Regions from separate parts of the Hominiventricola aquisgranensis genome, predicted to be linked through region 2. Evidence: riboswitches for the same ligand, from Rfam matches in the RefSeq annotation. Region 2 holds a riboswitch; each other region holds the start of a gene.
What was found. Region 2 has a riboswitch for cobalamin ahead of WMO62_RS08380 (LysR family transcriptional regulator). Riboswitches for the same ligand answer to the same signal wherever they lie in the genome.

Region 1: it holds a riboswitch for cobalamin, as region 2 does, so the genes downstream of both, WMO62_RS01640 (ABC transporter substrate-binding protein) here and WMO62_RS08380 (LysR family transcriptional regulator) in region 2, are expected to answer to the same signal.
Region 3: it holds a riboswitch for cobalamin, as region 2 does, so the genes downstream of both, WMO62_RS14545 (ABC transporter substrate-binding protein) here and WMO62_RS08380 (LysR family transcriptional regulator) in region 2, are expected to answer to the same signal.

The regions. Positions count from the first base shown of each region.
Region 1 is NZ_JBBMFC010000002.1:124,408-135,209, forward strand. It holds gene WMO62_RS01630 (class I SAM-dependent methyltransferase) at 1-624, shown strand, start outside; gene WMO62_RS01635 (LysR family transcriptional regulator) at 621-1,532, shown strand; cobalamin riboswitch at 1,635-1,816, shown strand; gene WMO62_RS01640 (ABC transporter substrate-binding protein) at 2,004-3,581, shown strand; gene nikB (nickel ABC transporter permease) at 3,692-4,630, shown strand; gene nikC (nickel transporter permease) at 4,635-5,465, shown strand; gene WMO62_RS01655 (ABC transporter ATP-binding protein) at 5,478-6,260, shown strand; gene WMO62_RS01660 (ABC transporter ATP-binding protein) at 6,253-7,224, shown strand; gene WMO62_RS01665 (sugar ABC transporter substrate-binding protein) at 7,227-8,414, shown strand; gene WMO62_RS01670 (MATE family efflux transporter) at 8,416-9,756, shown strand; gene WMO62_RS01675 (ABC transporter substrate-binding protein) at 9,923-10,802, shown strand, end outside.
Region 2 is NZ_JBBMFC010000013.1:2,508-13,309, reverse strand. It holds gene fabD (ACP S-malonyltransferase) at 1-402, opposite strand, end outside; partial or broken gene fabK (enoyl-[acyl-carrier-protein] reductase FabK) at 528-1,466, opposite strand; gene acpP (acyl carrier protein) at 1,477-1,710, opposite strand; gene WMO62_RS08425 (beta-ketoacyl-ACP synthase III) at 1,879-2,844, opposite strand; gene WMO62_RS08420 (helix-turn-helix domain-containing protein) at 2,930-3,829, opposite strand; gene WMO62_RS08415 (sugar O-acetyltransferase) at 3,910-4,503, opposite strand; gene WMO62_RS08410 (hypothetical protein) at 4,500-4,715, opposite strand; gene WMO62_RS08405 (peptidoglycan DD-metalloendopeptidase family protein) at 4,751-6,217, opposite strand; gene WMO62_RS08400 (flavin reductase family protein) at 6,166-6,816, opposite strand; gene WMO62_RS08395 (DUF2325 domain-containing protein) at 7,000-7,281, opposite strand; gene WMO62_RS08390 (flavodoxin) at 7,303-7,734, opposite strand; gene WMO62_RS08385 (DUF3793 family protein) at 7,754-8,317, opposite strand; gene WMO62_RS08380 (LysR family transcriptional regulator) at 8,442-9,353, opposite strand; cobalamin riboswitch at 9,503-9,681, opposite strand; gene WMO62_RS08375 (Fur family transcriptional regulator) at 9,807-10,238, opposite strand; gene WMO62_RS08370 (FeoB-associated Cys-rich membrane protein) at 10,211-10,357, opposite strand; gene feoB (ferrous iron transport protein B) at 10,361-10,802, opposite strand, start outside.
Region 3 is NZ_JBBMFC010000039.1:1,019-11,820, reverse strand. It holds gene WMO62_RS14585 (L,D-transpeptidase family protein) at 1-1,365, opposite strand, end outside; gene WMO62_RS14580 (hypothetical protein) at 1,514-1,792, shown strand; gene WMO62_RS14575 (LamB/YcsF family protein) at 1,849-2,604, opposite strand; gene WMO62_RS14570 (putative hydro-lyase) at 2,625-3,410, opposite strand; gene WMO62_RS14565 (5-oxoprolinase subunit C family protein) at 3,441-4,406, opposite strand; gene pxpB (5-oxoprolinase subunit PxpB) at 4,403-5,119, opposite strand; gene WMO62_RS14555 (aminotransferase class IV) at 5,129-5,974, opposite strand; gene WMO62_RS14550 (SulP family inorganic anion transporter) at 6,234-7,877, opposite strand; cobalamin riboswitch at 8,014-8,220, shown strand; gene WMO62_RS14545 (ABC transporter substrate-binding protein) at 8,361-9,446, shown strand; gene WMO62_RS14540 (iron chelate uptake ABC transporter family permease subunit) at 9,512-10,570, shown strand; gene WMO62_RS14535 (ABC transporter ATP-binding protein) at 10,583-10,802, shown strand, end outside.

The DNA of each region.
Region 1 (10,802 bases), on a different contig from region 2:
TTTTTTGCAATCCTTCTGGCAAGAGCAGGATATGATGTGACGGCTGTGGATTATACAGAGGCGATGCTTGCAGAAGCGAAGAAAAATGCAGGAGAAGTGGCAGAGAAGATTCATTTTCAGCGAATGGATGCACAGAAGCTGGATTTTCCGGATGGATATTTTGATGTGGTGATCTCCAGAAATCTGACCTGGAATCTGGAATGTCCGGAACAGGCGTATGCTGAGTGGATGCGTGTGCTCAAAGAAGGTGGACGTCTACTGAACTTTGATGCCAACTGGTATCATCATCTGTTTGATGAGGAGAAGAGACGGGAGTATGAAGAAGACCGGAGGCGTGTAGAAAACATGTCTATGGAGGATCATTATACCTGTACAGATATTGATGCCATGGAAGAAATCGCAAGGCAGATTCCCATGAGCCGTACCATGAGACCGGCATGGGATCTTGAAGTCCTCAAAAATGTCAATGACGGACAGGCTTATGCGGATGAGCATGTATGGGAGCGTGTGTGGGATCAGACAGAGAAAGTGAACTATGCGTCCACGCCGATGTTTCTGATCCATGCGGAAAAACATATAAAGGCAAACCATATGAAACGTACACTGGAGGGGCTTGTATCTTGATCGAAACAAAACAGCTTGAATATCTTGTGGTCTGCGCACGGCTTGGTTCCTTCAGCCGTGCCGCAGAGGCACTTTATACGACCCAGCCTAATGTAAGCAAAGTGATCCGTACGCTTGAGCAGGAGCTGGGTTTTTCATTATTTATTCGTCAGAGCCGTGGAATTGTGCTGACGTCAAGAGGCCGCAGGATTTATGAATATGCCAGCAAAGCTGTGGAACAGGTGGAGCAGCTGGTTTCTTTTGCAAGAATGGACAAAGGAGAAGAACTGCTGGCATCCTGGAATCCAAGTTCCTGGATGGCAGCGTGCTTTGCCGCATTTTATCAGGAACACAGTCAGGAAGATGTGTGCTATCATGTGATGACAGCGGGTATAGAAGAAATATTGGATCGGTGTCAGTCTGGCAAAGATGACATTGGATTTGTGTATGTATCGGAAGAACAGATGCCGTCCTTCCAATATCGACTGGAGTGTGGAAAGCTGGAATTTCAGGAACTGAAGCGGACGAAGGCATATCTCTATTTTGGGAAAGAGCATCCGCTGGCTGGAAGGAAGAGTATCGAAGAGATTCCGAAAAACCAGGTGCGTCTGGTGCAGTGTTATGAAGATGAATATACGCTGGGACGTAATCTGATGGGCAATACGGAAGAAAGTCCGGTATCAGATATGAAGATCTCTGTGATCACCAACAGCGATTATGTGATGAACGAACTGCTGCAAAAGACCGACCTTGGAAATGTCAGTGGAGGTTATCTAAGCAGGGAAAAGGAATCCCAGGGATATCCGGGATATTCTTTGTACGGAGAGGAACAACCGATTCTCTTTGGATGTGTGACACGACAAGGGGAACAGCCAGGAGGGTGGGCAGAACACTATCTTTCCTATGTGAAGCAGCGGTTGCAAGAATAGATATAACAAAAAGGAATACAAATATATCTATCAAGGAATGCTTCTGTATTGACAAAAAATGTAATAGATGAGAAAATAATACATAATGTTCATATGGTTGGCAATTAAGCCATAAAAATAAGTTCGAAGGAAGCTTCGATGAAAAGGGAATCCGGTGAAAGTCCGGAACGATTCCGTCACTGTGATAGCTAGTCCACAGGAATATGCCACTGAGAAGATCTTGGGAAGGCGCTGTGGATGTTTGATGCTTAAGTCAGGAGACCTGCTTATTTTGATCAGAGAGAGTTCTTGCGGAAGACAGGGAAATCTTACTTAACAGAGGATTAGTGCGCATAATATGCGCTTATTCAGAGTGGGAGAAAGTCGGATGTAGATCCGGCTTTTCTTGTGTGTTTTATGATGGGAGGACAAGTGTTTTGCTCTGATGGATCTCAATGCGCTGACAGAAGAATGGACGAGAAAGGACAAAATATGAAGAATAAGAAATGTATCAGTTTGACCCTGGCAGCAATTCTTTTGCTGACCGGCTGCGGTGCAAAAGGAAGCGACAGCTCTGCATCAGCAGATAACAGTGGAAAAAAAGTACTGACTTTCGGATGTCAGATGTACACCGATGGTATTGTAAACAGTGTGACCGATGAGAACGGCGGATGGAATGCTATGCGTTATGGTATTTCCGAGGGTCTGTTTAAATTCAACGACAGCATGGAAGTAGAGCCGTGGCTCGCAGACAGCTATACGGTAAATGATGAGCATACGGAGTGGGTTATCACTCTGAAAGATGGAATCAAATTCTCAGATGGATGCGATCTGACTCCAACTAAGGTAAAAGAGTGTTTTGAATATCTGAAAGAAATGGGACCGAGCGGTTCTGCAAAACCACAGAAATATCTGGAGTTTGAGGCAACCATTACTGCTGATGACGATGCCAATACTCTGGCGATCCAGACCACCCAGCCGTATGCAAACCTTCCGGGACAGCTGGCTCATCCGACCATGGCGATCATCGATGTGGCTGATATCGAGAACTTTGATAACGGCATCATCGGAACCGGCCCGTACATGATCGATAAATTCAACGGTGTTGGTGTAGGATATGACTTGGTTGCAAACCCGAACTACCGTGAGGAAGTTCCGTATGACGAAGTAAAACTGATGTATATGGGTGATGCTTCTGCAAAGACCATGGCACTGCAGAGTGGTCAGGTAGACCTGGTAGAGAATATTACTAACGTATCTGATATTCAGGATTTCAAGGATAATCCAGATTTCACCGTAGATATCGCTTCTGGTGTGCGTTGTGGATTCAGCTGGATGAACTTTGACGGTATTCTGGGCAACAAAACCCTGCGTCAGGCAATCCTCATGGGAATTGATTATGATACCATCTGCAATTCCAAAACTATCGGAGGACTGTATACTCCGGGATTCTCCGTACTGCCGTCTACATTAAGCTACGGATATGACAAACTGAACAATCCGTATACTTATGATCCGGAAGGCGCGAAAAAGCTCCTTGATGATGCTGGTATCGTAGACACTGACGGGGATGGAATCCGTGAGATCGACGGACAGAACATCAATCTGCATTACGTTTCCTATGAGAACCGTCTGCTGAACGATTTCTCCAATGCACATATTCAGTATCTGGCAGAGATCGGTATTGGTTGCACCGCAGACTACGGCAGCTCTGATGACCAGTGGAGCAAACTTGCTGCCGGAGATTATGATTTCAATAACAATAACTGGATCACTGTAGGTACCGGTGACCCGTATGCTTACATGGCAAACTGGGCAACTGATACTACTTACTGCGGATATTCCAATCCGGAGTATGATGAGCTGTTTGAGCAGCTGAAGAGCGAGATGGACGAGGACAAGCGTGCAGATCTGATCTTCCAGATGCAGCAGATCCTGGTAGATGATGCAGCTGTTCTGATCGACGGTTATTACAACTCATCTATGATCTATTCCAAGAATGTAGGAAATGCACATATCCATACGGCAGATTACTACTGGCTGACCACCGAGATCACCCCGGCTCAGTAAACAGACAATGATTACCCCCATCCGCGCCCTTACCGGCGGTCAGGGTGGGGGTATTTCCGCGCATGAGATTTTATGCGTATGTCCCATTGCGAAAGAAAGGAGCAAGCATTTTGAATAAGAAACAGATTCTTCGACGAATCATGCAGATTGTGATTGTGCTGGTCGGTATCAGTTTTGTAACATTTTTACTTACGTATCTGTCTCCCGGTGATCCGGTCCGTAACATGTTCTCCGCTACCGGTGTCATGCCAACGGAAGAACTGGTACAGCAGACCAGAGACGAGATGGGTCTGAACGATCCTTTTTTCACCCAATATTTCCGCTGGCTGTTTAACTGTCTTCATGGTAATTTTGGAAAATCCTACAGTCTGAACAAGCCGGTTGTAGAGCTTCTGGCAGCTCGTGTCCTTCCGACTCTGAAACTGACACTCATGTCATTGATCCTGATGCTGATCATGGCGGTACCGCTTGGCGTTGTATCTGCATTACATAAAGATGGAATTGCTGATTATATTTGCAGAGCACTTACCTTTGTGGGATGTGCCATGCCGAACTTCTGGGTAGGCCTGCTTCTGATGCTGCTCTTGTGTGTTAAGATTCAGATATTCCCGGTTATCGCATCAGGAGGCGATTTTAAGAGCCTGTTCCTTCCAGCACTTACCCTTGCAATTGCAATGGCTTCCAAATACACCCGACAGGTGCGTACTGCGGTCCTGGAAGAGTTAAGCCAGGATTATGTGATCGGAGCAGAAGCCAGAGGCGTGAAACGGTCCACCATTATCTGGAAAAATGTATTCCCCAATGCACTGCTTCCTTTGATCACCATGTTAGGTCTCTCCGTCGGTAGCCTTCTTGGAGGTACCAGTGTGGTAGAGGTTATTTTCTCTTATCCTGGACTTGGCAACCTGGCCGTGACAGCCATTACATCCAGCGACTATAACCTGATCCAGGGTTATGTACTGTGGATGGCATTGATCTACATGGTCATTAACCTGATCGTAGATGCATCCTATGTATACATTGATCCGCGTATGCGTTTGAAGAGGTAAGAAGATGAAAAAGACGTTAAAATTTCTCAAAGAACATAAGCAGTTTACCTTTTTTGGAATTCTTGCCATTCTGATCATTCTTGCAGCAATCTTTGCACCGCTGCTGACCGGTGGTGTGGATCCATTGAAGGGCTCGCTGACAGAAGCGCTGGAAGCACCCAGTAAGGAACATATCTTTGGAACAGATAAAATGGGCCGTGATATTTATGCCCGTGTGATCTATGGAGCCCGTGCATCTTTGACCTCTACATTCGGTGTGGTCGTGCTGATCTTCCTGGTGGGAAGTGTGGTAGGAGTCATCGCCGGATACTTTGGCGGAAAAATCGATGCAGTTCTTATGCGTATTGCAGACATGATGCTGGCTTTCCCAGGCCTTGTTCTGGCTCTGGCAGTGGCAGGTATCATGGGTGCAAGTATCCGCAATGCGATCATCGCAATTGTTGCTGTAAACTGGACCAAATATGCCCGTCTGGCGCGAAGCCTGGTTATGAAGATCCGTGACCGCGATTATGTATCTGCTGCCATCGTGACCGGATCCCAGACCCCGTATATGCTGCTTCGTTACATGCTGCCAAATGCGCTGCCAACACTGATCATTACGGCAGCGACGGATGTAGGAGGTATGATGCTGGAGATCGCCGCACTGTCCTTCCTGGGATTTGGTGCAAAGCCGCCTACACCGGAATGGGGCTATATGCTGAATGAAGGCCGTGCCTGTATGCAGTCCGCACCATGGATGATGCTGTATCCTGGTCTTGCTATTTTCTTAGTAGTTGTTGTATTTAACATGCTGGGAGATTCTATCCGTGATATCCTGGATCCGAGAGCAGAGTAAGGAGGTAGGAAGATGCTGAAAATTGATAATATTACGATCGCATATAAAGATGTTCCTACTGTCATGGATTTTAGTCTCCATATGGCTCAGGGGCAGATCGTCAGCCTGGTAGGAGAGAGCGGAAGCGGTAAGACCACCGTGATCCGTGCGGTGTTAGGGCTTCTTGCCGGAGGCGGTAAAGTAACCAAAGGAGATATTCTTTTTAACGGAACATCTCTGTTATCCAATACAACGGAGCAGTGGAGAAATCTGCGTGGAAGTGAGATTTCCATGATCTTCCAGGACAGCGGAGCCATGATGAACCCAACCCGCAGGATTGGATCTGTATTTACAGAATATCTGCAGACACATGAGAAAATATCAAAGAAAGACGCATGGATCAAGGGTGAAGAGATGCTTGGCAAGATGCGTCTTCCAAGTCCGGATAATATTATGAAATCTTATCCGTTCCAGCTGTCTGGCGGTATGCGTCAGAGAGTAGGAATTGCCATGGGTATGACCTATCAGCCAAAGCTTCTGCTGGCAGATGAGCCGACCAGTGCACTGGACGTAACCACACAGGCACAGATTGTTCGTCAGATGATGGAATTAAGAGATGACTATGGAACCGGTATTATCGTTGTTACCCATAACCTTGGTGTGGCAGCGTATATGTCTGATTATATTGTGGTTATGAAGGATGGACGGATTGAAGACCAGGGAGACCGGGATCATATCCTGCATCACTCGGAAAATGAATACACCCGCAAGCTGTTAAGTGCGGTACCTTCTATGGGAGGGAAATCTTATGTTTGAACATGATGAAATAATTTTGGAAGCAAAACATGTCACCAGACGGTTTCCAGCATCAGATGGAAGGACGCTGGTAGCCAATGATGATATTAACCTGAAATTTTATAAAGGAAAGACATTAGGATTGGTAGGAGAATCCGGCTGCGGAAAATCCACATTTATGCGTTTTCTGGTGTCTCTGGATACTCCTTCTGAGGGAGAGATTCTTTATCGTGGAAAAGATATTACCAAACTGAAGGGAGAGGAACTGCGTCAGAACCGTCAGAACATTCAGATGGTATTCCAGGATCCGACCTCTTCGTTTAATCCGAAAATGAAGATCCGGGATATTGTATGTGAACCGCTTCTGAATTTTAACCGGATCAGGAAGAATGAGAAGGATGCAGCCTGCCGTCGTCTTCTGGAGATGGTGGAGCTTCCGGGAGATTTTGCAGACCGTTATCCTCATAACATGTCCGGTGGGCAGCGCCAGCGTGTGGCAATTGCCCGTGCATTGGCTCTGGAACCGGAGATTCTGATCCTGGATGAGGCAACTTCTGCACTGGATGTATCCGTACAGCAGACGATTATCGAACTGATTGTAAAGCTTCAGAAGGAAAAAAATATTACCATCGGATTTATCTGCCATGATATTTCCTTGATCCAGTCCTGCTCCCATGAAGTAGCGGTGATGTATCTTGGAAATGTAGTGGAAGTGCTGCCTGCAGAATATCTGGCAGAGCATGCAGTTCATCCTTATACGAGGGCATTGATTGGATCCATCTTTGATATTGGAATGGATTTCTCCAAACCGATCGAGGAAATCAAAGGAGAAGCTCCCAGTCCGCTGGATGTGCCTACAGGATGCCCGTTCCGGGGTCGCTGCCCGAAAGCAACTGAAAAATGTGCGGCAGAAAAACCGAAACTCCATCAGATCGGAGCGGACCATGAGGTGGCTTGTCATCTGTTTGACAAGGAGGATAAATAGAAGTGAAGAAACTGAAAAAAATCATTGTATTACTGTTAGCACTGAGTATGGTGTTAGCTATGGTTTCTTGCGCGAAAAAGCAGGAAGAAGAGGAAGAGGCACACATCCATAAGATCGGCGTCGTAGTCTATGACCTGAAAGATGAGCAGGTACAGGCATTCCGGGAGTATCTGGAGGGCTATATCGGGAAAAATTTCTCAGATGTGGATTTCCTGTACTCTGCAGAAGTGACCACAGAGGAGCAGGAGATGCAGTTTCTGAACGATGCAATTGCAGCGGGCGTAGAAGGCATTATGGCATTCAACAGCTTTGACCTGGAAAAGGAAGTGGAGCTGTGCGCAGAGAACGGAGTGTATTTTATCCGTCCGTCCAGTACAACAGATCCGGAAACCTTTGATAAAGTAGCAAACAACCCTTATTTCCTTGGCTATTTTGGACCGGGAAGTGAGATAGAATATGAGGCTGGATATGACATGGGTGCTTATTTGGCAGACGAACAGATGTCTGACAGCTATTTTCTGTTAAGCGGAGGAGCAGGCACCAATGTGATGCATGAACAGCGTGCGGAAGGAATGTTGGATGCTCTGCAGGAAGCTTATGGTGTACAGTTTGAGCAGAGCAGTGCTGAACTTGCATCCGCTTCTGAACCGGTAAGTGTAGAAGCCGGAAACTTAAAAGTAACCGTATTCCCTGGCTATATCGGAGTGCCGGATGTGGGTGAGAAGGCTGTTGCAGAGTTTGAAAAAGATCCGGCTGGTGTTGTTATGAGTACGATTCCGGTACAGGCCATTGCAGATTCTCTGGGAGATGCAAGCCTTGGAACTGTTGACTGTTATACGGAAACCAATGGAGAACTCTTTAAAAACGGTAATCTGAAATATCTGTGTGGTAAATATGAATCTATCATTGGACCGGCCTTTGCAGCTATGTATAATGCAGTGACCGGTTACAGCGAAGATTTCCGTGAGGATGAAAAAGCATTTGCCATTCAGCAGGGCTTCTGGACTTCCACCAATTATCAGGATTTCCAGAAAAAATATGAACTGTCTTCTGGTATTACTCTGAATGCATACAGCTATGAAGACCTTCTGGACGTGTGTAAAGCGCATAATCCGGAGGCAAACTTAAATGATCTGAAGGAACTTGCAGGCGCGTGGGATTTTGATTCCGCAGTCCAGAGAAGGAAATAATATGGAAAAACACACACTGACAAAAGGAAATGTAAGCAAAGGAATTCTGCTGTTTGTGCTTCCAATCATTGCAGGAAGTCTGATCCAACAGCTATATGTGACCATTGACGCAGTGGTGGTGGGACAGTTCACAGGAAAGCTTGGTCTGGCAGCTATTGATTCCGTGCATACATTGTTCAAGTTCCCCCTGAATTTCATGAATGGTCTGGCAACGGGTGCAACAATTCTGATTTCCGGACATTGCGGATCCGGGGACAAGCGCCAGATGCATTGTTCCATCCGTACCGCTTGTACGGTGGCAGTGATTCTGGGAGTGGTCTGCTCTGTGGGCGGAGTAATTCTGACTCCATGGATGTTGCAGATCATGTCTGTGCCGGATGAAGTTTATGGACGGGCATTTGTCTATACTACCATTTATTTTGGTGGTATCTGGTCCATGATCCTTTATAACATGACGGCTGGAATCTTAAGAGCCTATGGCGATTCTAAGAGACCGCTGTATGTGCTGGTCTGCTGTGCAGTAATCAATATTTTGGGAGATTTATTGCTGGTAGGTGTGTTGGATATGGGAGTTGCCGGCGCAGCACTGGCAACCGTATTTTCACAGATCGTCAGCGTGGTTGTTATCTTTTCTATGTTAAAAAAGGTTCTTCATGTGGAAAAAGGGGAGAAGGCTCTCTGGTGGCCTCATTTTTGCAAAGAACATATGCAGCAGATGCTGCAAATGGGGTTTCCGCTGGCATTGCAGTCGATGCTGTTCCCCATTGCAAATACCATTGTACAGGCGGGTGTCAATACGATGGGTACTGATCAGATTGCAGCATGGGGTATCTGTGACAAGCTGAATATGCTGATCTGGCTGTTGTCTGACTCCATGGGTCCGGCTCTGACAACCTTTACCGCGCAGAACCTGGGAGCAAAGAATAAGGAACGGATCAGAAAAGGTGTGTTCGTTGGTACAGCTATGTCTGCTGGAGCTGTCATTATGGTGAGTATCATTCTGTTCGTTGGCGCAGCTTTTATGACACCTTGGTTTGTGTCCGCACAGGATGCAGCTACTTTAGCACCTCTGGTTGGTGCTTATGCCAGGATGATGGCGCCGTTTTTCCTGTTTTATGCTATCACAGAGGCTCTGTCGGGAGCCTGCTGTGGCACGGGAGATACGATCAGACCGATGATCACCACATTGATATCTATCTGTCTGCTGCGTGTGATTGGTGTGTTATTCATTCTTCCTGTATATGAAACTATGGAATGCATCGTAGTGATCTACATTGCTTCCTGGATTGCCGCCGGTATAGCATTCCTGGGACTGTGGAAATGGAACAGCTCAAAGCTGTAATATTCCAAAATGTAATAAAGACATAATAAAACGGTATGTTTAGATATCCCCCACGGTGGGTTGTGGAAGGTAGAATCCCTCTGTTATAGTAAAGAAGGTCTTTACTATGTCAGAGGGATTTTTTCGTAGTATGGCACAAACATAATCATAAGGGAGATATAGAAATATGAAGAAGCTTAACAAAGTAATCTGTCTGTCACTGAGTGCGATGATGCTGGCAGCAGCGATCAGCGGATGTGGTGCGAAGGAGACGACAGATGCAGTACAGAATGAGACCACAGGGGAGACTGCTCCGGCTGGTGAAATGTCCAGAGACAATACCATGATCTATGGTGCAGAGTTCATGGTGGAGAAGTTCAATCCAATCTTAGGATCCGAGTATTGTGATGCCATGATTTTCAGAGGCCTGATGAAAACGGATGTAGATTGTCAGCCACAGTGTGATATAGCAACCGATTATGAGATCAGTGATGATCTGCTGACATATACCTTCAATATTCGTGATGATGTAAAATTCCACGATGGAACAACATTGACAGCGGACGATGTTGTATTTACAATCAGCAGCATTCTGGATGAGAATGTGAACTCTTCGATCCGTTCGGATTTTCTCCTTGTAGATAAAGTGGAAAAACTGAGCGATACTTCACTGAGTATTACATTAAAAGAACCGTTCCCGGCTTTGCTTGATAAGCTGACAGTGGGAATTGTTCCGGAGCATTGCTTCGAAGGACAGGATATCAATACCGCTGATTTTAATGTGAATCCGGTTGGCTGCGGACCGTATAAGCTGGTATCTTTAGAAGCAGGTACAAAGTGTACCATGACCAGATTTGATGATTACTATGGAGATAAGGCACAGATTGAGAATATTATCTACCTATATCTGCCGGATTACAATACAAGAGCACTGCAGCTTAAAAACAACGAGATCGACTTTACATTTGTAGAGCCCAGTCAGGTCAAAGAGCTGGAAGCTGATGAGAACTTAGATGTTTATGTGATCGGATCCGCAGATTACCGTTGTGTTATGTATAATTTCCAGG
Region 2 (10,802 bases):
ACCGAGAACTGCTGTCATAGCTCCACCTGTAGGAACTGCTTCCTGCATATAGATACCTCTCTGTCTGACTACCCGAAATGCATCTTCCAGACTCATCACACCGGAGGCGATCACAGCACCATACTCCCCAAGGCTTAAACCTGCATTCACATCAGACTGAATCCCCTGTGTCTCCACTGCTTTCAGGATCGCAGCCTCCACAGCCAGCATACAGATCTGGGTATACTCTGTCTGGTTCAGTTTATCATTTTCTTCAAAGCAAAGTGCCGGGATGTCAAGGCCGGATGCCTTGGAAGCTTTCTCAAACACTTCACGGCATACCGGAAACGCCTCATAAAAATCTTTTCCCATGCCAACATACTGAGCACCCTGTCCCGGAAATAAAAAAGCAATTTTACTCATATCCTACCATCCTATATTTTGATTTTCAAACTATTATTCTTTGAGAAAGGCCGCAGCGCATACTCTGGTGCACAGCGGCCCTTGTCTCGGCAGCTGTCTGAATCCTGTTTATGATCTGACAGCTCTTATTTTATTTTCAGCAGTCTTTCTGCCTGATCCATCACTTCATCCACGATCTCCTGACAGCTCTGTCTCTTTGTGATCATTCCGGCGATCTGTCCGGCAAGTACAGAACCATTATCTGTATCACCTTCCACAACTGCCTTGCGAAGACCTCCAAGAGTCAGATTTTCCAGCTGCTCAAAAGATGCTCCCTCTGCTTCCAGTTTCAGATACTCGCGGGTCATCTTATTTCTTAATCCCCGAACTGGATGTCCATGACTTCTTCCAGTTACCTCAGAATCGATATCCTTTGCTTTCAGGATACGATCCTTGTACTTGTCATGGATCACACACTCATCAGCCACACAAAAACGTGTACCCATCTGAACGGCCTCTGCACCCAACATGAATGCAGCCGCCATTCCACGGCCATCTCCAATACCTCCGGCTGCGATCACCGGAATCTGTACTGCATCAACCACCTGCGGAACCAATGTCATGGTTGTTGCCTGACCGATGTGTCCACCGGATTCAGTTCCCTCTGCAACAACTGCGTCTGCGCCCACACGCTCCATCCGTTTTGCGAGAGCTACAGATGCAATTACCGGAATCACCTTGATACCTGCAGCTTTCCACTGCGCCATATATTTCTCCGGGTTTCCTGCTCCGGTCGTAACCGCTGCGACCTTCTCCTCTGTCACAAGCTGTGCGATATCTTCTGCAAACGGACTCATCAGCATGATATTTACACCAAAAGGCTTGTCCGTCAGTTCTCTTGCCTCGTGGATGTAATTTCTGACCACATCTGCCGGTGCATTGGCTGCTCCGATGAGACCGAACCCGCCTGCGTTGGATACTGCAGCTGCCAGGTGAGATTCAGCAACCCAGGCCATACCACCCTGGATGATCGGTTTTTCAATTCCCAGAAGTTCTGTTACTCTCGTCTTCATATCTGTTTCGCTCCGCCTGTTCTTACTCTTCTACACCTTTGGATTTCAGATAATCCATAACTGCACCTACAGTTGTCAGTTTCTCAAGATCCTCAGACGGAATCTCTACATTGTACTCTTCCTCAAGAGCCATTACCAGCTCGAACAGATCCAGGGAATCAGCTCCCAGATCATCTTTGAAGGAAGTCTCTGCAGTAATCTCTGCTGCATCTACATTTAACTGATCTGCTACCATTTCTTTCATCTTCTCTAACATGTTCGTATTCTCCTTAATCTTTCATTTTCATTTTAATCATCTTAAAGGCATTCCTGAGGATCGCCTTATTTATTTTGATATTCAAAGTATATGTTCCACATCTACATTTGTCAAGCATATTTTTTGATTATCAAAGTATTTTGTGAATGGCGCGTGTGAACTATATTACTACCATCTGATCACACAAGCGCCCCAGGTAAGACCTGCTCCAAAACCAGACAGTACCAGTGTATCGCCTTTGTTCAGTTTTCCCTGCTCATCAAGCTGTGCCATCAGGATTGGCAGACTGGCGGCGGATGTATTTCCGCACTCATTCAGGTTCATCGGGAATTTTTCTTCCGGCTGTCCCAGTCGCTTCGCCACCGACTGAATAATACGGCAGTTCGCCTGATGCAGCAGATACAGATCCACTTCCTCCGGCTTCAGTGCTGCTTTTTCGAGTGCTGCGTCAATGCACTGCGGAACTTTCCGTACCGCAAACTTAAATACTTCCTGGCCGTTCATCTGCAAAAAGCCTTCCTGACCTTCTGCCTTGCAGACTGGATTGCCGTTAGGTCTTCCCTCACAGGAAAGTACTTCCCATCTGGATCCATCACTACCAACCTCATGTGCCAAAATTCCGGCTTCTTCCGTAGCTTCCACGAATGCCGCACCTGCCCCATCTCCAAATAAGATACAAGTTCCACGGTCATTCCAGTCAACCAGTTTGGACAAGGTCTCCGCTCCGATCAGCAATGCATTCTTATACATTCCGCTTTTTACACATGCATCTGCCATATGAAGAGCATATAAGAATCCTGAGCAGGCCGCATTGATGTCAAATGCCACTGCCTTGTCTGCTCCGATCAGTGCCTGTACCCGGCATGCCGTACTTGGTGTTACTGTATCGCCGCTGATAGTTGCCACGATCAGAAGTTCTACTTCTGAGGGGTCTGCACCTGCCCGCTTCAAAGCTTTCTCTGCAGCAGCCGCTGCCATGGATACGGTCGTTTCTTCTCCTGCCAGATGACGGGCACGGATTCCAGTTCTCTCCGTGATCCATTCGTCACTGGTCTCTACCAGTGTTGCAAGATAATCATTGTCCGCCCGAAAAGCAGGCAGACTGTATCCTGTTCCTGTTATTCTTGTATTCATGTTGTTCCTCACAAATTTATTTTGATTATCAAACTATTTGACTAGAGTATAGATGGAGAAACAAGATTTGTCAATGAGAAAAATATTAAAACTTGCTGAACTCTACTGAGAAATAATATACATAATCATTGTCCGAAATATATTCCTCATTTGTAACATCATCTATGGAGAATCCCCTGATGCCATCTTTTCCATAGATAAATGCCACCACGCCCTGTTCCGTATCATACTGAACTGGTGTCATCTCTTTGATCTGTGTTGCTGAACGTCCATAATATTCCCGCTCCAGCACATCCTCCAGAATCGGCACATAGGCTGTACATTTTGAATCAGAATCCGTCAGAACCGTCTTGATCTCAAAATTGTCAAAATCCGGTATGAGTGCTATGATTCCTTCCGGCGAAGTCTCCATCTCATCATAAGTAATCCCGAAAATCTCTTCTTTGGATACCAGTTTTCCGGACTGATATTCTGACACATATATGGTCAGTTTCCTGCATTTATCTTTTGTTGAGTACCGAAACAGATAAGCTCCGTCCACACCTGATAAAATCTCAGCTGTCTTCATCTCTGTGCTGTTCCGGTCAACTGGCATCATATAATTTCGCGGCTGACTTAAGCGCCGGAATATCATGCTTCCAAGAACAGACACCATAAGGACTGTGATCAAAAGCATCACAGCAATAATCACCTTCAGATTTTTCTGCTTCGCCTTACTATCCTTCGCCACCTGAATCAGATTGTCCTCTGCTATTTTTACAATATTTTCTTCGCTGATATCTTCTCCTGCAAGAAATTCATTCATGCTGATTCCCAGTATCCCGCACAGTTCCATATAGACAGATACATCCGGCAGACAGATTCCCCTCTCCCATTTGGAGACAGACTTATCACTCATCCCCAGCTGTTCCGCAAGCTGCTTCTGAGTCAGTCCCAACGCTTTTCTTTTTTCCGCAATATATTTCCCAATTTTTATAAGATCCATAGAATTACCTCCCTTAACTAAGGCAAGTATATCCGTTTAAGGCTAAAAGGAACACCTCCCGAGAGTAGAATATAGGAAATTTATCCTTCAAATATGGGATATTTCTTCTTATCCTCCTCTGTGATCTTCCGCATGACTTTGCAAGGATTTCCAACAGCGATAACGCCCTCCGGAATATCTTTATTTACCACACTTCCTGCACCGATGATCGTATTACTTCCAATTGTCACACCTGGCAGCACAGATACATTGGCTCCGATCCACACGTTGTCTCCCACTGTGATCGGCAGTGCAATCTCCAGTCCCCGACCTCTCTGTTCACTGTCGATGGCATGACCCGCAGTAGAAAACACACAGTTTGGTGCAATAAAAACATTATCTCCAAACGTCACTTTCGTGCAGTCCAGGATCGTTACATTATGATTAGTATAGAAATTCCTTCCTACAGAAGTATTTATGCCATAATCACAGTAAAATGGTGCCGTAATCACCGGCGTTCCTTCCATCTTTCCAAGTATCTTCTTCAAGAGTTCCTGCTGCTTTTCGGTATCCGATGGTCTCAGGTTATTGAATTCATAGCATAGATCCGCACAGCGTGTTCTCGCTTCTACGATCTCCTTGTCATAATTTGCATCATACAAATACCCTTTTTGTGCCTTTTCCCATTCTGTCATAATACTGTTCCTCCGTACATTTTATCTTCTACAAGTTTTTGCTCCTGTTGATATTCCAATGGTTCCTTTTCTTCCTGTTTTGAGATTATTTTCTCATATATATCGCATTTCTTCAAGCTTTGGAGAATTTGCGGTCTGATTCCGCGGTGATTGCCCAATCTCCGACAGATTTCTTTCTCAACTCGCCTGTTTTTGGGCATTTTCATATCCATAATGTCTTCTGCTGCCCAATTCCCTCTTAAAAGTGTTACTGCAAATATTTCAGTGGATTCACCTGAGTTCCATTCACAAGGATCTCAAAATGTACATGAGGTCCGGTGCTTCGACCGGTGTTTCCACTCAATGCGATCTTCTGGTTCTGATCGACTTTCTGACCTGCGGATACCAGAATCTTGCTCAGATGGCCATAACGGGTCATCTTACCATCCGGATGACGGATGGTGATACAGTTACCGTATCCTCCAGACCAGCCGGCACTGACAACGGTACCTCCGCAGGAGGCACGGACTGCAGTTCCCTTCGGCACAGCCCAATCGATTCCTTTATGCATACGTCCCCAACGCCACTTGAAAGTGGAGGTCATGGTTCCTCCCGTGATCGGCTTAATATAAGTCGGAGGTGTCTGTGTACCTCTCTCCACAATCTTCGGCACTGGCTCCACCATGACATTTTCTGCGATCATTTCCTGATCCGTCTGAGCATCGTTCTTGTATGTGGTCAGCATGGTCACCTCATGATGTCCTGCCACCTCTTCCTGCAGGACTTGTGTCTGTGTGGTGTACCAGCTGTCATTATCTACATACTGAGTCTCTGCGTAATAATCTTCCTCATAGGTTGTCTGCACCTGTCTCATCACAGACAGCTCTGGCTCCGGCACACTGATAATAATCTCATCGCCCAGATGCAAAGTTGCGTCTCTGGTAAGTCCCGGGTTCAGCGCCAGCACTTCATCCACATAATAGCCGCGGCTGTTGGCGATCACAGAAAGCGTATCTCCAGACTGTACCTCATAAGTCTGATTCTTCTCTTTTTCCTTGGTCACTTCATCAATAGCCACATCCAGAGAGGTCAACTGATCCGCATCAATATAAGCTTCCGAAATCTCGACTTTTTCAGCAAAATCCAGTGCCTTCAGGCCATCACCATCCGCAATCTCTTCCTTCGGTGTCACCTGCACTGTAAATGCGTTTAACTCGCGGCTGGTATCCGATACCACCTGTACCTGAAACAATCCATCTGGATCATTTGCCGTCAGTGCTGCTTCCAGAAGCTGCTGCACCTCGTCCATGCTCGCCAGATTGATGGTAAATTCGTTGACCTTCACCATGTAATATTTCTGTTTTGCAGTCTTTACTTTTTCCTGCAGCAGATCATAGATCACCTGCTCCAGCTGTTCTTCCTTCAGAGTGCTTCCGAACAGCTTCGATACCCGCTGAAAGCTGCACTCCACATTGGCCAGTACCAGTCCCTCAGTCTCCCTGGCGATCTTTGCTCTGGCATTCAAGAATGCCTGATCCACTTCCTCCGGATCAGCCACTGCACCAATGACTTCTCCATCCAGCAATACCTCACTATAGGTGGTCTCATTTCCCAGCGTATTCCCCAGGATTGGTACACAGAATAGCATCAGCATACAGCATCCGATGCCCCAGCCTGCCAGATTTATCTCGAATTTCCTTCCGAATAATTTTTTGTATTTTTTCCTTTTCCGCATGTACTTCTTTTCTTTCCCTTGTTCTTTTGGCCGGAAGACTTCTTCCGGACAGAATATCCAAAGCTTCCTGCTTTTTCTCCTAATGTAAAGTACTCTCCATGAGAGTAAGTGATAAGCCCTGCCTGATTCAGTTCAAATTTACCCTGTTCGTTCAGATACTTATCTTCAATCGTCACATTGGTCACTTCTGCCAGGAACAGGTCATGACTTCCCAGTTCTTTGATCTCTGTCACTTTACATTCAATGTTTACCGGACTCTCAGCGATTCCAGGTGTTGCAATGGTTCTGGATGGAAATGGAGTCAGATGCATCTCTGCAAATTTGTCCACATCTCTTCCAGAACGAACACCGCAGTAGTCTGCCGCACGCACCAGATCCTTCGTAACCAGATTGATCACAAACTCACCGGATTCTTTTAAAATATGATGAGAGTATCTTTCTTTTCTCACAGAGATAGATACCATGGCCGGTGAAGAACAGACGGTTCCTGCCCACGCGATCGTAATGATATTAGGTTTTTCATCCGGAAGTCCGCAGCTTACCATTACTGCCGGTACCGGATACAGCATATTCCCTGGTCTCCAATACTGTTTTGCCATGTTTTGATACTCCTGTTCTGATTCTGTCCTGATTTTTTGACAACATTTTTATTTTAAGCACTGAAAGCCCATTTGACAAGGAAAATCACGGTTTTTTTACACTTTTTTCATAAAAAAATCCCCCATCTGGAAATCTTTCATTCCAGACGGGAGATTTCTTATAATAAAGGATTCTTTGTGGCCTTAAGCAACATACTCTTTCAGAATATTTTCCAGTGCAGATCCGCTGCTTGTGTGACAGCGTACCACCTGCACATTATTCTTCTTCGCCTCATCCACTGCCGTTTTCACCATTTTGTGAGATACAGTGTTGGTAAAGAGGATGAACAGATCCGGTGATCCCATCTGTTTATCCATGCTGGCTGACATCTGCGTGAATACTTTTGCCTTACATTTATAGTTTTTACAGATTTTCATATACTGACATACCATACGGTCATGTCCACCCACGATAACAACACTCATGAAACGGTTCCTCCTATTCTACTAGCACGCGGCTAATTGTTTTCCAAGTTCCACTAATTTTGCTTCTGTTTCATCATCCGGTGCATCTGCACAGATGGCATCCTCGCCTCCGATCACATCAGCGCCTGCATTTTTCATCTGGTCAACCCAGTTCCGCATCCACTCACCGTCTCCCCATCCGTAGGAACCAAACAATGCAATCTTCTTGCCGGATGCGAATTTCTCTACTTCAGCAACAAATGGTTCCATGGTGCCCTCTTCCAGCACTTCGTCACCCATTGCCGGACAACCAAGTGCAAATGCGCTCTCACCTTTGAGCTCCTCTGCGTTGAAACCGTCAACCGGAACAACCTTTGCAGTGGCACCTGCTGCCTCTACTCCTTTTGCTACCATGTTTGCCATTGCCTCAGTATTACCTGTCTCGCTGTAATAAACAATTACGATCTGTCCCATTTTAAGAATCCTCCTGTCTTTAATATGCCTGGCAACTGATCTCACACAGACTGCTGCCTGCGCTCAGCATCTGCAGTACCATGTTCCGAACTGCCTGATAGAGCTGAAATGTCTTTTTGGCTCCTGTCTCATCACTGTATACCTTCCAGTAGCCAGAGCAGAGGAAATCTTTTCCTTCATGCTCAATGAATCCTTTCACATCACTTAACGGATATCCAAGAAATGCACCCATCTCATGAGGAAATTCAGCTCTTCCTTCTTTGTATTCCGTAAACCGTTCCGCCAGCCTTGCAAGCATCTGGTCAAGTGTACTCTCTTCTGTCTGATACCCATAGGATTTCAGAAATTCTGCTGTCCCCGGCCAGAGAAGCAATGCTTCCAGTCTGTCCTTCCGGTACAGAAGCCAGATACTTTTCTGTTCTCCCCGATGGAGACAGATCCCCCATATTCCAGGAATGTCTTCCATCTCCAGAAACCGCTCTTCTTCCTCTCTTGTAAGAATCAGAAGATTGGATGGCTTCACATCCATAAGAACCGGCGAACACTGATTCGCAATACTGTTTCCAATCATTGTCTCTATCATCTCTTCCTCCGATCCCTTTGGTTAGTTTATTCTAATTAGTTGCCGCTAACTTATAGTATCAGATTCCATTAAAAAAAGCAACCATGCAGCTGATAGATTTTATCAACTACATAGCTGCCATGATTTAGTTTCCCAGATTTTCACAGATATATGCAAGAAATTTCTCTGCTTCTGCTGTTAATTCATCCCTTTTTCGCTTCACATATCCAAGTACGATCCGATCCTTCTCTCCTTTGATAGGAATCTGCCGGATTCGTCTGTCCGTCTCCTGCCGGCTGTCTCCACAGACAGAAATGCTGCACAGATCAGTTTTGCTGACTAACTCAAGCAGCACATCCCTGCTATTAGTCATCAATGTCTTTCCATGAGTTCTGTGATACTGATAGTCTTCCTTCCCATGCACCAGTTGAATCGAAAACATATCCTGGTCTGCATCCATCTGAATCAGTTTGATCTCCCGCAGTTCTTTGTTGCTCACCGACTCTGCCCCATATAACGGGCTCTCCGGTCCTGCCAGTAATACAGGCGAACGTTTCCCGATCTCCGTAAATTCCAGCCGCTTGTGCGCCAGCATCTGCAGAAGTGCCGTCTTCTGATTCTGATCCACCAGAAGGAATCCGATGTCCACTCGATGGTGATGGACCATGCGCAGGAGTTCTTCTGCATTACGCTCCATATATTCCACATGAAGTCCTTCTTTTACTTCCTGTGCATAAAATGTCCGAAACAGATGATTCAGCTCATCATCCGGTGTCACTGCAATCTTCAGCATCCGGATATCCTTTTCTTCCCGCACATGCTGGATCTTGCCGGAATCTACCAGGATCCTGCAGGCATATTCGTATACCTTGCGTCCCTCTTCTGTAGCTTCCACACCTCTTGCGTTTCGCTTGAGAAGCTGCATGCCAAGCTCTACCTCCAGAGATTTGATCGTTTTGCTGATATGCGGCTGCGTTGTATATAAGAGCTCTGACGCCTTCTTGAAACTTCCATTGTCAATGCTGACAACCAGATACTGAAGCTGCTTAATATCCATATTTTTCCCCCGTTCTCCACGTTATACAATAAAAACCTGCGCATACGCGCAGGTCTGATCTCTTTTCTATACACGGACAAAGACGAGATGCAGGATGGCTGCTCTCGTTTATTGATATGTCTATGTAAGAGTTCTTATCTGCCGTAAGAAGCACTTATTCCCTGCAAGCAGTTCTCCTGACTCCAGTTCACAACCATTACAGTCCTTCCCAGACCTCTCCGGTCCAGTGGATCATCTATAACGGCTCCCTGTCACAGTGGCGGGACCGCACCGGATTCACACCGGTTTCTCTATAAATCCTTTCGGAACTTGCAGTACCCGGAATCTATCATGAATTCCGTCGTTTTCTTTATTTCAACTATATAGAAGTTTCTCCGGATTGTCCACCTTTTTTTCCTGTCTTTGTGTAAAAAAGAGACTATGGATCACCCATAGTCTCTCTTTGCGCATTATTTATTTCAGAATCACCTGGTCTATGTCCTGTACATTATGATAGCCCTTCTGGCGCAATGCATAAGTCAGTATCCGGTTCCATTCCTCAGCATCAAAATCTACTTCATGATGATTTTTCAGAATCACACGGCAGCCATTGATCGGATCCTGCGCAGATCTCCCGGTCAGACGATATGGAACATTCGTCTGAAATACGCCAAGCTCTGTCAGAGCATTTACCATCCGGTATACCGTTGCAATTCCAATATTCTTATCACGTTTAGAAGCCTGATAATAAATTTCTTTGCAGCTGGTGCAGTCCTGTTCAAATACAATGTCAAGAATCAGCCTGCGCTGCTTCGTGATCCGCATGCCACGGTTCCGAAATTTCTCCAGGATCATATCCTTTTCACGTGTAGTCCGAATCAGTTTTTCGTCTTGCACTTGGAGCATCCTCCGCATCCTCCTCCGCAGCTTCCACAGCTCTTTCCATTTTTCTTATCTTTCCAGATACTGCGTGCAGCTGCTACAACTATTGCCAGTACAACAAGTCCTACAACCAGTGTTCCCATTTTTTATGCCCTTGCCTTTACTTTTACATTCAGAGTTGTTGCTTCTTTATACGGACGAACCAACAGCCAGATGAACAGTACGATCAGTACAATTGCAACGATCAGCCATGGAGTATATACACCATAGAAGATAGCACTTCCAACCTGATTGATCACCAGAGATACGCAGTAAGCAAGCAGACACTGATATCCAATTGCAAACCAGGTCCATTTTGCATTGTTCATCTCTCTCTTGATAGCTCCGATTGCTGCGAAGCATGGTGCACACAGCAAGTTAAATACCAGATATGCATATGCTGCAACTGCGGTATAATCCTTGGCAATACTGCCCCAGAACTCTGCACCATCCTCAGCAACTTCCTCTAATCCATACAGAACGCCGAAGGTACCTACTACGTTCTCTTTTGCTACCAGACCGGTAATTGCTGCTACAGTAGCTTTTGCA
Region 3 (10,802 bases), on a different contig from region 2:
ATAACAGATCACCGGCGTTCCTTTTTCAATATAGCCATATAGCTCCTGCGCTTTTTCATAAGGCATATTGATACAACCATGCGACCCTTTCGTCTTGTAAATAGTTCCTCCGAAGCTGGATCTCCAGGTAGCATCATGCATACCGATATTTTTGTTGAACGGCATCCAATAAGATACCGGCGTCTCATAGTTTTCTCCCACCAGTGTCGCATTTCGCTGCTTGTAAGTGATGCTGTAAGTGCCCTCCGGAGTATCATAACCTCTCGCCGAGTTACCGGACACAAAATCAGACTCCATCACCAGCTGCCCATCCTTATAGAAAAACAGATGCTGCGCAGTCAGATTGATCTCAACATAGGTATCACCATAATCCGGTGCTCCATAAGAAGCAGCTGTCTGATAATAGACCGGCGTCCTCTCTTTGCTCTCTCCGGTCTCGATCTGTGCTGCCAGTTCTTTAGCCTCCTGCTGGTAATTCATCCACCAGCCATAATCGCCGCCATCTACTGTGATTTCCTTCCCATAGCTGGTCATAAACGTTCTGGAACGGAAAATCGAATCATACTTCTTCCGCAGAGTCGCCACATAATTTTCCACCTGCGTCTGATCCAGCGTCACAGCGAATCCATCAACCTCCAGCCAGGTACTGATGGTGCTTCCATCCAGAACTTCTATGTTATCTCCAAACCGATATGTAATCGTAACTGTCCCATACTTCTGAAGCTTCTGCAATGTATTCTGAAGTTCTTCGCTGTCTGATGTTACTGCAGGTGTTTCATAGCAGCCTTCTGCATCCAGATCCACCAGACCTTTAAGTTCTTCCACTGCATTGCTGATCACTTCCAGTGTCTTTGCCTGATCCAGCTCATTTCCCTGTGTCTCTGCCACAATGGAAAATCCAGTCTCCGGGGTATACTCACTGATGTGTGCGTTCGTGGGCGCCTGTGCAAAATCTTCCTCAAAGCCTTTTAATGCCTGAACCGCCTGTGTCAGTTTATCTTTACTATAGGAAAGAAGGGCTTCCGTTTCATGTTCTTCATGCTGCGGCAGAAACCACAGATATTGGTTCTGCTCTCTCAGGATCTGCTGCAAAGGTTCTGTGGATGCATAAGAAAGATCAATGGCTTTTCCATCGATGGATTCCTCATAACTACTACCGTCGCTCTTTCGCTCCTGAATCCGAAGGAAATACGCATCTACCCGGTCTGCCAGATCCTGCACCGTCAGGTTGGAGACGTCCACCTGATCGATCAGAGTTCCCCGTTGAAAATGGTTTCCGTAATAATAGCAACCTCCTGCATAGACAACCAGTAAAAGAAGTACACATGCACATATGATCTTGATTCCAATTCCAGTTTTTTTCATTTATCCTCATCCTCTCCGGTTCTGTTCGTACCTTACAGTATACTGGTTTCCACCAAAAATACAACCGAAGGATGTCGAATTCCTGATCTTTCCATTCTGAAATATTTTCATGAACGGAGCATGAATTAATCGAGTGCAGGCTTATGATATGGCTGTCGATGCTCTTGGGCTGGCAATTACCAGCAGAAAAGAGGAAAAAGAAGAGATTCCATCTCCATCCGATCCCGATGTAATTGATGCCGATGGTGGAATTATCACTGTCATTTGCTTTGATATGATGGAATATTTAAAAAGACACAGCTCAAAGGCTGTCAAAAAAACATTGAGTATTCCAGAGTGGCTCAATGAAGCTGCCTGCTCTATGGGTCTTAATTTCTCGCAGGTTCTTCAAGAAGCATTACTGCAGAAAGTGCAATCAAAATTTTAAATATGGTATATCATGCCCCCAGCCCAAAGGTTGGGGGCTTTATATCTGATACGTATTTAGAACGGTTTGATCTCAATGCCTTCTTTGGTCAGTGCTTCTCTGATCTTCTTGACGAATGCCAATGCTTTTTCACCGTCTCCGTGAACGCAGATGGAATCTGCCTGAATAGCAACTTCTTTTCCGGTGATGGCGGTTACTTTTCCGTCTTTTACCATACCGATCACACGGCGGATGGCTTCGTCTTCATCAGTGATCATAGCACCTGGTTTGCGGCGGTTCACAAGAGTTCCGTCTTCTTCATAGGCACGGTCTGCAAATACTTCCTGTGCATAGGCAAGACCCGTATCTTTGGCTGCCTCGATCATCTTGCTGTTGCTTAAGCCCAGAAGCTTGATGGACGGATCTACTTCATAGATGCCTTCGCAGATGGCTTTTGCCAGATCGTAATCTTTGGCTGCCATATTGTAAAAAGCACCATGAGGTTTTACATGGGCAAGCTTTACACCTTCTGCTTTGCAGAATGCCAGCAATGCTCCGATCTGATATTTGGTATAGGCTTTTGCCTCCTCGTTGGAGACTGCCATATTTCTGCGGCCAAATCCCATCAGGTCCGGGAATCCGGTATGAGCACCGATGCTCACCTGATGCTCTTTCGCCATTTTAACCGTTTTTTCCATGATTACAGGATCGGATGCATGATATCCGCAGGCAATATTTGCTGAAGAGATCAGCGGAATCACCTGATCGTCCAATCCAAGTGTATATCTTCCAAAGCTCTCGCCAAGATCACAGTTCAAATCAACGCTTTGCATAACTTTTTCTCCTCATATCCTTACAGTTTCAATGACACATTTTTCACATCTGTGATAAACATATGTCCCGGTGCATGGGTGATGGCAAATGACGGACGGCTTTTCATCACTGCCGCCTGCGGAGTCACACCACAAGGCCAGAACACCGGCACTTCACCTTCGCGGATGGTCACCATATCACCAAAATCCGGTTTATTGATATCTTTGATACCGATAGCTTCCGGATAACCGATCTGTACCGGCGCTCCATGGACTCTCGGCATCGCTGCTGTCACAGTCACTGCAGCCGGAATCAGATGATGAGGAATCGGACGCATACTTACGACCATATTTCCGGAAAATGCGCCTGCAGACTCACAGGGAATATTGGTCAGATACATAGGAACGTTACAGCCTTCTTCAATGTGACGCACCGGAATACCGGCTTCCAGCAGTTCTGACTCAAAGGAGAAACTGCATCCGATCAGGAAGCTGACCAGATCTTCTCTGTAGAACCGGGAAACATCTGTATACTCTCCTGTCAGTTCTCCATTTTCATAGATCCGGTATTTTGGAATGTCTTTGTAGATGTCCACATTCTTGCCAAGATAGGACAGACCTTTTCCACCCACATCACTGACTTCCAGCAGCGGACAGGATTTCGGATTTCTCTGTGTAAACAATAAGAAATCATATGCCAGATCTTTGGGCAGGATCACCAGGTTTGCCTGAGCATAGCCTGCGCACATTCCTGCTGTGGGTCCTGTGATCTTTCCTTCTCTGATAAGTGCTCTCACCTCTGCCGGTGACATACTGCTGTAATCCATCCCTGTGTTCCTCCTTGTTCTCTGTTTCCCTTAGCCGTTGATCTTCTTGTCCAATGTATCCAGATATTTTTTCCGCTCCAGATTAAGCTTCTGAGCTTCTTCTACTGATATATAGGAAAATCTCACTTTTTCTCCCGGTTTCCGCTGTCCGATAGCCGGAATATCCGTGGAGATCACGGTTCCGATCTTAGCGTATCCGCCAGTTGTCTGATGATCTGCCAGCATCACGATGGGCATCCCGCTGGATGAGATCTGAACAGAACCTGTTGTTATTCCATCCGAAATAATATCTCCGCTGGTCACAAATTCAATTGCTTCTCCGGTAAGCTTGCATGCCATCCGGTTAGAATCCTGTGTAACCGTATATGCCTGTTCTGCAAAGGTCTTCTGACCTTTTTCTGTGAAATACTCACTTTGCGGTCCTGGAACCACCCGCAGCACCGGAAGTTTATCCACTGATACAGGCGTCTGAAAACTTCCTTCTGCAGCATTTACTTTTCGTTTTTCCATATGCGGAAGAGTCGCCTTTTCTGTCCGAAGTTCCAACACATCGCCGGTCTTCAGTGCACGTCCCTCATATCCGCCAAGTCCACATTTCAGATTAGTGGAACGGCTTCCCAGCACCGGTTCCACAGCAAATCCGCCAGCCACTGCCAGATATCCTCTACAGCCGGTCATGGCAAATCCACACACAAGCGTATCTCCTGCATGAACCTCCACTGCTTCATACAATGGCATCGCTGTACCATTCAGTTTCGGTGTCATGTTGGCACCCGCCATGGCGATCACTGCCGGAGCAGTAAACCGGATCGAAGGTCCCATGATCGTTGCTTCCAGAACCGCTTCCTTCTGGTCATTTCCCACCAGAATATTTGCCAGACGCATAGCCTGGTCATCCACAGCTCCTGACACCTGAAATCCTTTATTCATATATCCGAAGCGCCCCAGATCCTGAACGGTTGTCAGGGCGCCGCCATTTACTATTTCCAGACTCATAGGTATGCCTCGTATTCTTCCGCTGTGATCGGTACAAAGCGGATATAGTCTCCTGCCTGATAGAGAAATGGCTGTTCTCTGTCAGGATCATAAAGTTTCAGCGGTGTTCTTCCGATCAGCCGCCAGCCGCCAGGAGATTCCAGCGGGTAGATACCGGTCTGTTCTCCGCCGATTCCCACGCTTCCTTCCGGGATCTTGGTCCTCGGATTATCAAGACGCGGGGTAAATAACTTCGGATCCAGTCCTCCCAGATACGGAAATCCAGGAAGGAATCCCAACATATAGATATTGTAGTCTACAGAAGAATGAAGCTCGATCACTTCTTCCTCGGTAAGACCTGCGTGAGCTGCCACATCTTTTAAATCTTCTCCGTAACTGCCGCCGTAGCATACCGGAATCTCCACCACATGATGAGGTGTCTCCTGTCCTGCAGATTCTTCTACGGAAATACCGGACAGTTCTTTTTTCAGCTGTTCAAAGCTGATCTCTGACGGATCATAGGTCACCATCAGCGAACGGAAGGTAGGAACCGTCTCCACGATTCCTTTCACATGGGCTGCTGCCACTTTTTCATTCAGGCACTGAACCTTACGATTCAGTGCCTCATTGATCTCATTTCCAAATTCTACCACCAGAGCACAGTCTCCAGCCGGCAGGATCTTTCTTCCATCTTCCGGTTTCTTCCCGAAAAGAGAACGGAATACAGACCACATAGGTTCCACCTACTTTCTGCCGATGGCTGTCAGATACTCATCCATCAGAAGTTTTCTTAATGTTGCAAGGATTTCCGGAGCTTTTCCTCCTACCGGTTTCTCATCGATCTCATGAGCACTCAGGCAGAAGTTGCTGGAGGAACTTACGATAACCTCATCTGCATCCATCATCTCTGCTACAGTGAACGGTCTTTCATCAACCGGGATGCCTGCTACTTTACACATCTTGATCAGATGGACGCGGGAAATACCTGGCAGGATATAATGATCTGTCGGATGTGTGATAAATACGCCATCTTTGATCATATGTACATTACTGTGTGCACACTCGGTTACAATATCACCTCTGTGGAATACGATCTCGTTGCATCCATGCTGTTTACCAAGCTCGGAAGCCATAACGTTCGGGATCAGGTTCAAAGTCTTGATGTTGCAGTGCAGAAAACGGGTATCCTCTACGGTCATCAGTTTCAGAGTCTTGGAGGGATCACCGATCTTGGATGGACGGATCATGACCCACAGACGTCCTTTCTGTCCTTCCGGAAATACATGATTTCTCGGTGCAACGGCCCTGGTTACCTGCCAGTATACGAACAGCTCATCTCCGTCAACTTTTTTCACCATCTCGTTCAGAATATCTTTTACTTCCTGTTTCGTATGCGGAATCTCGATCTTCAGCAGTGCTGCACTGTTAAAGAAACGATCCACATGCTCATCCAGATTGAAGATCACATGGTTGCCTGCACAGGTGGCATCATATACACCGTCACCATAGTAATGAGAACGGTCATCAAAAGGAACCACCATTTTGTCGATTTCGTCATACTTTCCATCATAGTAACCTAAAGTCTGCATCATACATTCCTCCATCTCCGGTGCGCAAGCGCGATGTCTCTTTCCTCATCGTTATAACAAAAAAAGATGCTGCCCGGCCCCCAGGCCAAGTAACATCTTTGTTACGCTTGCATTTCACTCATTTGTTGCAATGATTATATATCCAGACTTTAAGAAATGCAAGTTTTTCAGATATTTCTGAATGATTTTTTATTTTCAGCTTTTTATATAAATATTTTTAAGTTCTATGTCATATTTTCAAAAATATTTACATTTTCTTTTATTTGATCAATTCTTCCGCATGCTTCAGAGCATCTGAGATATTGGCGCAGAAATTGTCTTTTCCAACCAGCTCCACAAATCCGGCCTTCTCCATCACATGCATCGGCTGCTCATTCACATGAGAAAAGATTGGTGTGATGCCTTTCGCTTCACAATATTTCACCAGATTCTGAAGAGCATTCATAGCAGTACTGTCAAGTGCAGGAACACTTCTCATACGAAGCACCAGACATTTGGTAAAATCTTTCACTACAATGTGTTCAATCGCATTGGCTGCTCCAAAGAACAACGGTCCGGTAATCTCATAGACGCGGATCTCTTTCGCAAGTTTCTGCATATGATCATTAACTGCATCTGAATCATCGTCCACGTAAGTCCAGCTGTCCACGTGCGTCTCATCGCTCATGCGCTTCATGAACAGCAGACAGGTCAACAGCATACCGATCTCAATAGCAACTACCAGATCAAATACAACGGTCAGGAAGAAGGTTACCAGCAGCACCAGAATATCACTCTTCGGTGCGGTCTGGATCAGATGAGTGAACGGTCTCCACTGACACATATTGTAAGCAACCACGAACAGGATCGCAGCGATGGTCGGCATGGGGATCATTCCCGCATAAGGCATCAGAACTACCAGTACCAGTACCAATGTGATAGAATGCACCATTCCAGCTATGGGAGTACGTCCACCATTTTTAATGTTGGCTGCTGTACGTGCGATGGCTCCTGTGGCCGGGATTCCGCCGAACAGGGCGGAGGCAATATTTCCTGCTCCCTGAGCTACCAGTTCCATGTCTGAACGATGTTTCCCGTTGATCATACCGTCTGCAACCACGCAGGACAGCAGAGACTCAATAGCTGCCAGCACAGCAATGGTAAATGCATTTGGAATTGCATCCTCCACAGCTGCAAGGCTCAGTGCCGGAAGGTGGAAACCTGGCAGTGCATTGCTGATAGAATACAGATCTCCGATGGTAGAAGCCTTCAACGGAAGGAATTTTACCATCAGGATTCCTGCGACCACAGCCAGCAGAGAACCCGGAATCTTTTTGAAAATATAAGGAGAAATAATCAGGATTGCAAGACTTACCACGCCAACGATCACTGCAGACAGATTGACAGTGCCACAATTTTCAACAAAAGCGTGAAGCTTTTCCATGGTCTCAATGGGTTTTACTCCGTCCGGATAAGTCACGCCAAAGAAATCTTTGAGCTGACCGATCACGATGGTCACAGCAATTCCAGCTGTAAATCCGGTGGTGATGGTGTACGGAATAAAACGGATCAGTGTACCAAAATGGCACAGTCCCATCAGAATCAGAAAGATTCCTGCCAGGATCGTCGCGATCACCAGTCCATCCAGACCATTTTTCGCCACAATACCAGCTACGATCGTCGCAAATGCAGCTGTCGGTCCTGCAATCTGTACGCTGCTGCCACCAAGTGCAGAGATCACAAATCCCGCAACAATTGCGGTGAAAATACCTGCCTCCGGACCGACGCCTGATGCCAGTGCCAGCGCAATGGACAACGGAAGGGCAATGATCGCCACAATAATTCCAGCCGTCACATCTTTGACAAACTGTTCCCGGCTATACGTTTTCATACATGTTAGTAACATTGGTTTCAAAGAACTCATCAGTTAAAAATCCTTTCTAGTTGGATATCCTCGGTTGTCAAACACAACTTTTCCAGTATATCACAAGAAAGAGATTTTTCAATGATGAATTATCATTTATAATCAATACACTCTTGACACTCAAATATGACTATGTTATATATTTAACAGAATAAGTGTCGACTAATCTTCGATTGAGTCGGTGAAAAGGGAAATGGGTGTGAGTCCCATGCGGTGCCGCCGCTGTAAGCGCACGATACAGGGTTGTTTTCTTTCACTGTCTTTTCTCAAAACATGGATGGGAAGAGAGAAAACAGACAAAACCCGCGCAAGCCAGAAGACCTGCTTATTTTTCTTTTGCTGTCACGGTCCATGACACTTGCGAAAGATATAGGGCGCAGTGCGTCCAGATGCCGAAAACGGGTGCATCATCTGATCCATAGAGTTCAGATGATGCTTTTTTTATGGGCTGATTACAAACTACATATTAATGGAGGAAATCTTATGAAAAAGAGAACAGTAAGCGTATTGTTAACTACCTGTCTTGCAGCAGGTATGCTGGCCGGGTGTGGTTCCACATCCGCTGATACCACAGCCACTACTGACAAAACAACAGAAGAGACTACCAACGAAACGGAGAGTACAGATGCATCTGAGGCTTCTGAAACTGCCGATGCAGACAGCGACTATGAGCCGGTCACCATTACTCTGAATCTGGAGCGTTCCGGTCTTGGCGAAAATGTTGAATACACTTTCACTAAGAAACCATCCGAAGTCGTTGCTTCCGGTGATCAGATGGCTGACTTCTTCTTTGATCTGGGACTGGAGGACCAGATGGCTGGCTACACAAAAGGAAGCTGCTGGAGTACTGTATCCCAGTATCCGGCACGCGACAAAGTTCCACAGCTTCTGGAACCGGGTAAAGGTCTTTCCAATATGTCCAAGGAAGAGCTGCTGTCAACCGGATGTGATTTTCTGATTGGCTGGGACTCTGTATTTTCAGACAAAAACTTCAGTAAAGAATTCTGCGACCAGAACGGTATCGCAACTTATTTCCCATATGTGTGCTCCGACAAAGCAACCTTTGAGGATCTGTACAAAGATTATGAGACCCTTGGTGCTATTTTCCAGGTACAGGATGTAGCTGCTGAAAAAGTACAGACTATGAAAGATACTCTGCAGAAAGTAAAAGACACTTTGGGTGATGAAGCTTATGAAAATCCGGTCACTGTATTCGCTTATGACTCTGGTGAAGATGCTCCGTTTACCGCATGCCAGGGTATGCCGGGCGACATTATCAAACTGGCTGGCGGAATCTCCATCTTCGATGATATCGAGGCTGGCTGGGCAACTCCGTCTTGGGAAGAGGTTGTGGAGCGTGATCCGGATGTAATTCTGATTCTCGAGTACACCGGAGGTGATGTGGCAGATAAAAAGGAATTCCTGGAGACCAACGAGTTCACCAAGAATCTGCGCGCTGTCAAAGAAGGCAAAATCTTCTCCGTATGCTGCAGTGATATGCAGGGAAGTGCCGGAAGTGCAGTCGCTGTAAAAGCAATCGCAGAGCAGTTATATCCGGACAAATTCTAAGAACATCTGGAAAACTGACAGGGGAGTGTAAAAGCTCCCCTTCTTTATTGCAGTAGGAGGAATATATGAAAGGAACAGGAAACTCAGGAAAAGGCCGTTTCTGGCTGACGCTGGCACTGGTGATGACACTGATTGTGATCGCAGTAACCATCTCTACCACCATAGGTGCTGTCAATGTGTCAGCTTCCGATATCGGTAAGATCCTGGTCAATAAAATGTCCGGGAAAGACATCTTCCAGATTGCCTGGGAAGGAAAGACCGAAAATATCATCTGGAACATCCGTTTTCCCCGGGTACTCATGGCATTTATCGTGGGCGCAGGTCTTTCACTGTGCGGTGTTCTCATGCAGGCCCTCACCAAAAATCCACTGGCTGACCCCTATGTACTAGGAATCTCCTCCGGTGCATCCGCAGGAGCCGTCGGTGTTATCATCCTTGGATGGTTCAGCTTCTTAGGCGGCTACTCTGTAATCTTCGGTGCCACCTTAGGTGCCGCTATCTCCATCTGTCTGTCACTGGGAATTGCATCTATGAAGGGACGTATTACTTCCACCCAACTGGTTCTGGCCGGAATCGCCACCTCTGCATTTTTCTCGGCGGTAACCAACCTGATCATCTACGGATTCAATCAGGGTTCTGACAAAACCAAAATGGCACAGTACTGGATGGTTGGTTCCTTAAGTGGAGCTACCTGGAGTCGCGTAAAATATGTGGCAATCGTAGGTATTATAACAGTTGCTGTGATTCTGCTGTTTGCCAAAGAGCTGGATGTACTGCTGCTGGGTGATGACGTGGCAGAGACACTGGGCGTGGATACCCGGAAAACCAAACTTCTGATCATCATAACTGCAACGATTCTGACCGGCGTGGTCGTATCTGTCAGCGGTGTGATTGGTTTCGTAGGTCTGGTCGTACCGCATATTATGCGAAGCTTTGTGGGCTCCGGCCACAAACGGCTGATCCCTGTAGCCATTCTGGCTGGCGGACTGTTCAGTATGGTAGCCGATCTGATCTCTCGAATTATTATCGCCCCTGAGGAGCTTCCTATCGGCGTGATCGCTGCATTTATCGGTGCACCATTTTTCCTGTATCTAATCCGCAAGGGCAGCGCAGGCAGAAAGTAAAGGAGGCAGATTATGAGTTTACAGGTAAGAAATCTGGATTATCAGATAGGTGGAAAAAGCATTCTGGAACAAATCTGCCTGGAAGTAAAAGACGGTGAATTTGTAGGATTGATCGGTCCCAACGGCTGCGGAAAATCCACCCTTCTCAAAAATATTTACCGCTCCTACAAGCCCGACCGAGATACTATATTCTTGAATGAAAAAGATGTGCTTGATTTTTCTTTCAAAAAGA